DNA from 2 places in the Pseudoalteromonas sp. SWYJZ12 genome. Region 1 is predicted to be linked to the other one. Evidence: predicted binding sites of a transcription regulator. Region 1 holds the regulator's gene; the other holds the start of a gene.
What was found. Region 1 encodes sigma-54, which starts transcription at its own class of promoters, with help from an activator protein. Its sites were predicted from a motif close to GTTGGCACGNNNNTNGNNT; they were not measured.
Positions count from the first base shown of each region.

Region 1 (4,061 bases):
TGAGCGCCAGTGCTGACGAAGTACGTTATGATGTATCTAAGCGTTTTTTAACGCTTGTTGGTAATGCACAAGTATCGCAAGCGGGACAAAAAATAAATGCTAAAAGCATTACCTACGATATAGAGCAGCAGCTAATCAGTGCCGAAAAAGATGAAAACTCAACTGACCGCGTTCACACAATTTTAGTGCCAATCGAGACTAAAAAAAGTAAAAAAAGCGACAAAGGTCAACCATGAGCACATTAAAAGCAGAGCTATTAGCAAAGAGCTATAAAGGCCGTGAAGTTGTAAAAAACGTCGGCCTTGAAGTCAAAGCTGGCAGTATTGTTGGCTTACTTGGCCCTAACGGCGCAGGTAAAACCACCACGTTTTATATGATAGTAGGACTTGTACCTAGCGACAAAGGTAAAATATCGATAGACGATAACGATATTACTCTTTTACCTATGCATAGTCGTGCTAGATTAGGCATTGGCTACTTACCGCAAGAGTCTTCAATATTCAGAAAGCTGACTGTTTATCAAAACTTAATGGCCATTTTAGAAACGCGCAAAGAGTTAAATAAACAAGCTAGAGAAGACACTCTCGATAAATTATTAGATGAATTTAGCATACAACACATTCGTGATAGCCAAGGTATGGCATTGTCGGGTGGCGAACGTCGTCGTGTGGAAATAGCACGTGCGCTGGCAGCAGATCCTAAATTTATATTACTAGATGAACCATTTGCAGGTGTTGACCCGATTTCGGTATTAGACATAAAGAAAATAATAGAACATCTCAAAAATCGTGGGATTGGTGTATTAATTACCGATCATAACGTAAGAGAAACCCTTGATGTTTGTGAAAAAGCCTACATTGTTTCTCATGGGGAGCTGATTGCATCAGGTACTCCAGAACACGTATTAAATGATAAAACAGTACGCGATGTTTACTTAGGCGAGCAATTTAGGCTGTAACATTTACGCCATGTCTTTAAGCATCTGCTAGTATTAATTATAACAACATAAAAGGATTGTTAGAGATACATGAGGCAATCACTACAGCTGCGCATGGGCCAGCAACTTACAATGACTCCACAGTTGCAACAAGCTATTCGTTTGTTGCAACTCAGTACATTGGATCTCCAGCAAGAAATACAAGAAGCTCTCGACAGCAACCCGCTATTAGAGGTTGAAGAAGCAGACTATTCCGAAGACGCTGCAGGTAAAAACGAGCAAAAAGCAGATACAGATGACATAACTGTTAGCGCATCTGCCGATGATGCTCCAAGCGAATATGAACAAGATAGTGGTGAAGCACTTGCAAAAGACACGCTAAGTGACGACATGGCTATGGATGTTAGTTGGGATGAGTACATGAGTGCCGCCCCAGCAGCATCATCGGGTCCGATGCCTGAAGACGAATCAATATACCAAGGTGCCTCTACTGAAACGCTCCATGAGTATTTAATGTGGCAGTTACAACTAACGCCATTTAGCCCTACAGACGAAGCTATTGCTATTGCTATTGTAGAAGCCGTCGATGATTCAGGTATTTTAACACTAAGCTGCGAAGAGATTTTAGAAAGCTTTAATCAAGAAAACGAAGATGATAACGAAGTCGAACTTGATGAAATTGAAGCTGTATTAAAACGCATCCAACTGTTTGATCCTGTTGGTATTGCTGCACGTAGTTTACAAGAGTGTTTGTGTATTCAGCTTAACCAGTTTGATAAAGAAACACCTTACATTAATGAAACAAAAATGATTTTAACCGAGCATATTGATTTATTAGCTGCTCGTGACTATCGTACATTAATGAAGAAAACTAAGCTCAAAGAAGAAGAGCTTAAAGAAGTAATGACATTAATACATACTCTTAGCCCTAAACCTGCAGATACTATTGTAAGAGAAGAATCTGAGTATGTTATTCCTGATGTGTCAGTTAAAAAAATTAAAGGCCGCTGGGTTGTTGAGTTAAACCCAGATAGCATGCCTAAAATTCGTGTTAATAGCCAATACGCGGCAATGTCTCGCACTGTAAAATCCAGTGGTGACAGCCAGTTTATTCGCTCGCATTTACAAGAAGCTAAATGGTTTATTAAAAGCTTAGAAAGTAGAAACGACACGCTATTAAAAGTAACAAATTGTATTGTTAAGCAACAACAAGGCTTTTTTGAACACGGTCCTGAAGCCATGAAACCAATGGTTTTAAATGATGTTGCTGAAATGGTAGAAATGCACGAATCAACAATTTCGCGCGTAACAACCCAAAAGTATATGCACACACCCCGTGGTATATTTGAGCTTAAATATTTTTTCTCAAGCCATGTAAGCACCGAAAACGGTGGTGAATGTTCATCTACAGCAATCCGTGCGCTTATCCGAAAATTAATCGCAGCAGAAAACTCAGCAAAACCATTGAGTGATAGCAAAATAGCGGATATATTGGCTGAGCAAGGAATTAAAGTAGCGAGACGTACAATCGCAAAATACCGCGAATCTCTGGCTATTCCACCGTCAAATCAACGTAAAAGTTTGATTTAAGACGCAAAAAAAGAGGGTAATGCTTATGCAACTAAACTTAACTGGTCGTCACGTAGAATTAACCGATTCACTAAGAGACTATATTAATACCAAATTTGCGAAGCTAGAAAGACACTCTGATCATATTAATAATGTTCATGTCATTCTCGATGTAGAAAAATTAAATCAAAAAGCAGAAGCCACCATACACGTAAGCGGTGCTGAGCTATTTGCCTCTACAGAACATCAAGATATGTATGCCGCCATTGACTCGTTGATCGACAAGCTCGATCGACAAGTAATTAAACACAAAGAGAAGCTTGCTCGACACTAATATGATGAAATTAAGCTCACTTATATGCCAGGACTGCAGCAAAGCTGCGGTCCTTTTTAATAGCAAAAAAAGAATTTTAGAGTTCATTAGCGAACTTGCTCACGACAAACTTCCGTATTTACCGCAACAAGATATTCTTAATGCTTTAATGAGCAGAGAGAAACTCGGTAGTACAGGTATAGGGCGTGGCATTGCCATTCCTCATGGAAGAATGAGCGGTGCAGAAGAGCCTTTGGCTTTAGTACTCGTTAGCGAAACTCCAATAAATTTTGATGCAATCGATAATCGCCCTGTTGATATTTTCGTCGCACTCATCGTACCAGATGGCGATAACCAGCAGCACTTAAAGACTCTAGCAACCATTGCTGATAAACTAAACAACAAAGATTTTTGTAAACAGTTACGCAGTGCAAAATCAGATACTGAGCTTTACCAAGTTATTGTCAATCAATCATAGTTTTATAAAGGGTGTTAAATGGAGTTAATTATCATAAGCGGCCGTTCTGGTTCTGGAAAGTCGGTTGCTTTACGCGTTGTAGAAGATTTAGGTTATTATTGCGTAGATAATATTCCAGTTAACTTGCTTCCTTCATTAGTTCGCAGTGTGTCTGATAGCTACGATAAAATTGCTGTTAGCATTGATGTGCGTAACATCCCTAAACAACAAGATGAATTTAACGATATTCTTGAATACTTGCCTGGCTTTGCAAAACCTACGTTATTTTATTTAGATAGCGACGATCAAACATTGATCAAACGTTTTTCTGAAACTCGTAGATTACACCCACTATCAATTGACTCGTTGCCTCTTGATTTAGCCATCAAAAAAGAAAAAGAATTACTTGATGTATTAATCACCCGCGCCGACTTTATGATAGACACGACTGATTTGAGTGTTCATCAACTTGCTGAATCTATTCGTGAAAAGATTTTAGGTAAAAAAGATAAGCAACTGATTGTCACGTTTGAATCGTTTGGTTTTAAATACGGTATACCAAAAGAAGCAGATTACGTATTTGATGCACGCTTTTTACCCAATCCACATTGGGAACCTGAATTAAAACCTTTAAATGGGTTAGATCAACCTGTTAAAGATTATTTGGCCAATCACAGCATAGTGCAAAAATTCACATGGCAAATTCAAACATTTGTACAAACATGGTTACCGCACTTAGAGCGAAATAACCGCAGTTATTTAACCATTGCTATTGGGTGTACAGG
Region 1 is NZ_JADYXH010000005.1:89,942-94,002, reverse strand. Features, by position in the region: gene lptA (lipopolysaccharide transport periplasmic protein LptA) at 1-236, shown strand, start outside; gene lptB (LPS export ABC transporter ATP-binding protein) at 233-958, shown strand; gene I6F42_RS08385 (RNA polymerase factor sigma-54) at 1,028-2,527, shown strand; gene hpf (ribosome hibernation promoting factor) at 2,553-2,840, shown strand; gene ptsN (PTS IIA-like nitrogen regulatory protein PtsN) at 2,845-3,297, shown strand; gene rapZ (RNase adapter RapZ) at 3,316-4,061, shown strand, end outside.

Region 2 (4,061 bases), on a different contig from region 1:
CGTAGTTCATGGCTCAGCGTAGCAATAAACTTACCTTTGTCTTTATAGGCAGTTTCGAGTGCTTGTGCTGCCTCTTTACGGCTAGTGATATCACGACCAAAACCCAGTAAACCAATGTAGTCACCGTCATCATTTATAAAAGGTAATTTACGCAGCTCAAACCAACGTGTTTCACCATTTACTTCATAACCTACATCGATAGTCAGCGCTTTATGGCTTTGCTCTACTTCTTTATCGGTTGCTAAAACCTCAGCTAAAAAATGACTCGGGAATATCTGCTCAACCGTTTTTCCTATTAGCTCACTACTTGATTTTCCCATTACCTCTTCAAACATTTTATTACAGCCGGCAAATACACCGTTGTTATCACGGTAATAAAATAAATCGGGAGATGAATCAACGATTGAGCGTTGCAACATACTTTGTTGGGCAAGTTCTTGTTGTGTTTTTTTACGCTCAGCAATTTCTCGGCGCAGCTCTTCAATAGCGCGATGCTTGGCATGAAATGCCATTTTACGCTCATCAATTTCAATATTTAAACGGCTAATGTTGTCTTTTAGGGTTTGGTTTAAGAGTTTTTCCTGTTTGGTTGCGCTATCTAAATAAGCATACGAGGCATCTAATTGACGAATTGAATTAAGTAATACACTTATAATTAAAGGAGAAACTACAGCCGTAAAAAATACCACAGCCAAAATATCAACAAGGTGTAATTCGCCTATCGCAACATAATAAAACATGCTCGATAAAATAAGAGATACAGTTAAAAATAAAGTGTAACAAATAGCTGCGGTTTTAAATTCACCAAATCGCGTTATTGAGCTGGAAAGTACCCGAGCCCAAGGGCTCAAAGAATAATCGGTCATACGTAATTTTATCTCTTAGCTGTGTGCTTAAATATAAAGAAGGCAATGCGCATGTATAAACATACCATTTTCCCAGATTTTAGCATTTTTCTCCTACCACTACCCATGTTGTGCGATAAAAACAGAATTTTTCATGTTTGATTTTGCTCATCTCTTAAACTCATCATTTCAGCAATAAATTATTTAGTGTAAAATGCCCCGCTTTATTATCTCCAAAATACGAGTAGCGCACATGCAAACCAATATGCCAGATATAGCAGACACTGCACCCGCTTTACAAACAGGTAAATTAGACTGGGTTGGCATGGGCGAAATCGAACTGCCATTTATTTTTGAGTCACGAGACTTATCTCCAGTTACAGTAAATGCCAAAGCTCGTGCATTTGTAAATTTGCATAAAGAAGATGCCAAAGGCATTCATATGTCACGTCTATTTTTAGCACTTGACCTGCTTTCAACTGAGCAGCAAGTCAATCCGCAAACAATAGCGCAAGCACTCGATACCTTTATAACTAGCCACGAAGGGCTGAGCGATAAAGCACAAATTGAATTTAAATTTGAACTACCGCTACGCCGTAAATCACTATTAAGTGGTAAAGCGGGCTGGAAAAGCTACCCAGTTGTACTTACCAGTACAATTGAAAATAACATTATTAGCTACGAGCTAACCGTAGATGTTACCTATTCTTCAACATGCCCTTGCTCTGCAGCACTTGCACGCCAGCTTATACAAAACGCGTTTAACGAAAAATTTAACCAAGAAACCTTAAGCCAAAAAGATGTGCACGAATGGCTAGGCACTACACAAGGCATAGTTGCTACACCTCACTCGCAGCGCTCTATTGCCAACGTAAAAGTAAAGCTTGATAGCAATATTCAAGAATTTGACGTAGTGACTCTAATAAACACCCTCGAAGCTGAACTTAAAACACCGGTACAAGCGGCAGTAAAGCGCGAAGACGAGCAAGAATTTGCTCGTTTAAATGGTCAAAACCTTATGTTTTGTGAAGACGCAGCGCGTAAAATTAAAGCTTTATTAGAAACAGATAATTACAGCGATTACTGGCTGCAAATAAATCATTATGAATCACTCCATGCACACGATGCTGTAGCTATTGCGGTTAAAGGTATTGAAGGTGGATACAAAGCTTAATAGCTACATCGTTTTAGCTTTTATAAACAGTTGGTAATTATTTTATAACTCATACTTTTTAGGCACGTAAATTGCTTTATTTGAGCAGTGTCAATTTGTTGTTATGGAGTTACCGTATGGAATTCGCTTTATTATTAATTCTAGTATTAGTTGTCGGGGCTTCTGTTGTTGCGTCAAAATTTAATGACGATGGCGGAAACCCGTATCCTTTTACCCGCAAGCAAACTGTTTTTACGCAGGTTGAAGGCGCTTTTTTAAATCTTCTCGAGCGTGCTGTAGGCGATCAATATAAAATTGTTAGTCGCGTTAAGTTAATTGACGTTATTGACTGCAAACAAGGTCTTTCTATTAAATCTAAACGTGCTGCTTTAGCTAAAGCTAAAAATAAGCAACTCGACTTTGTATTAATCGATAAAGAAAAACTAACTATTGTTGCGGCCGTTGACCTAGTTAACAATGCCAATAAAGATGGCCACAAAGCTCAACGCGACTGGTTTGTAAACGGTGCACTAGAGTCTGCGGGCATTCCACATATTCGTATGAAAGTTAAATCGGGCTACCGTCCTTCTGAAGTACGCGATGCAATTATGTTTAAACTTGGTAAGCCTGCAGCAACACAAACGCAGCGCCCTGTTCGTAATCGCTCACATAAGCCAGCGGTACTTTCACCTTCTCAAGCCAAAGCACAAACAACTGCTTTAGCTGAAATTTAAAAACCAAATTAAATACTCTCCTAAAAAGTATTTAAAGCGAGCTCATAAACAAGCTCGCTTTTTTGTTTTTTATTGCTAACTTCACGTATAATCAAGTGATTCAAACTCAGGAATTAAACATTATGAATGTTGGTATTATTGGCGCAATGGAGCCAGAAGTTAAAATTTTACGTGAATCGATGCAAAACCCACAAATTTTAACTAAAGCAGGTTTCACTTTTTATACTGGTGAATTGGCTGGTAACACAGTAACACTTGTTCAATCTGGTATTGGTAAAGTAGCATCAACAATTGCAACTACCTTACTGATTGATAACTTCGAACCTGATTGCGTAATTAACACAGGCTCTGCCGGTGGATTCGATCCTTCTCTAAGTGTTGGCGACGTAGTAATTTCGTCAGAAGTACGTCATCACGATGTAGATGTTACTGCTTTTGGCTACGAAATTGGCCAAGTACCACAAATGCCAGCAGGCTTTGCAGCTCACCCTAAATTAGTTGAAGCAGCACAACAAACAATCGAACAAATCAGTGATGTTAAAACACTTGTTGGCTTAATTTGTACTGGTGACACATTTATGTGTGACCCTGTGCGTATCGATAAAGCACGCAGTGATTTTCCTACAATGCTTGCCGTTGAAATGGAAGGCGCTTCGATTGCACAAACGTGTTTTACGCTTAACACACCATTTGTTGTAATTCGCTCAATGTCTGATATTGCAGGTAAAGAGTCACCACAATCATTTGAAGAATACCTAGAAACAGCATCAATCAACTCATCTAAAATGGTTGTCGCACTTTTAGAAAAGCTAACTGCAGTGTCTCTGTAAATGCTTAGCAATATTGTTCAAAACCACTTGGACTTTATTGCCTTCATACTAGCGCTCCTTGCTGAGCGCTTTATTCCCCTTATTAGCTGGTATCATCCTAATACAGCGTTAAATGCTGTTTTTAGTGCTATTGGCAAGCGCATATACAAAAGCAAAGAACCTAAAAGCTATCAATATTTGGCAGCTATACTCGCAAGCACGCTCATTTTAAGTGTCATTCTCATTATTGTAGTGCTACTACTCGAGTTTGCTTTTTATCCTGAATTACTCGCTGGCCTTATTTTATACTTATGCTTAGAAAGTAAGAGTATTGATAAAAAAGCACTTCGCATTGCAAAGCTAACTAAACAAAATCAAAAATCGACAGCACGCGAATTACTAAAACCACTGCTTGCCCGTGAAGTTAATAGGCTTTCATCTCCTGGTATTATCAAAGCATTAATTGAAAGCTTAATACTGCGCACTGCTCGATACTATTTCGTAGTTATATTTATATTTT
Region 2 is NZ_JADYXH010000027.1:26,022-30,082, reverse strand. Features, by position in the region: gene arcB (aerobic respiration two-component sensor histidine kinase ArcB) at 1-866, opposite strand, end outside; gene folE2 (GTP cyclohydrolase FolE2) at 1,099-2,019, shown strand; gene I6F42_RS18645 (DUF2726 domain-containing protein) at 2,136-2,732, shown strand; gene mtnN (5'-methylthioadenosine/S-adenosylhomocysteine nucleosidase) at 2,855-3,562, shown strand; gene I6F42_RS18635 (regulatory signaling modulator protein AmpE) at 3,563-4,061, shown strand, end outside.
Region 2: I6F42_RS18645 (DUF2726 domain-containing protein) is a predicted target of sigma-54. The motif match lies at 2,078-2,096, and genes of this name have one in related genera.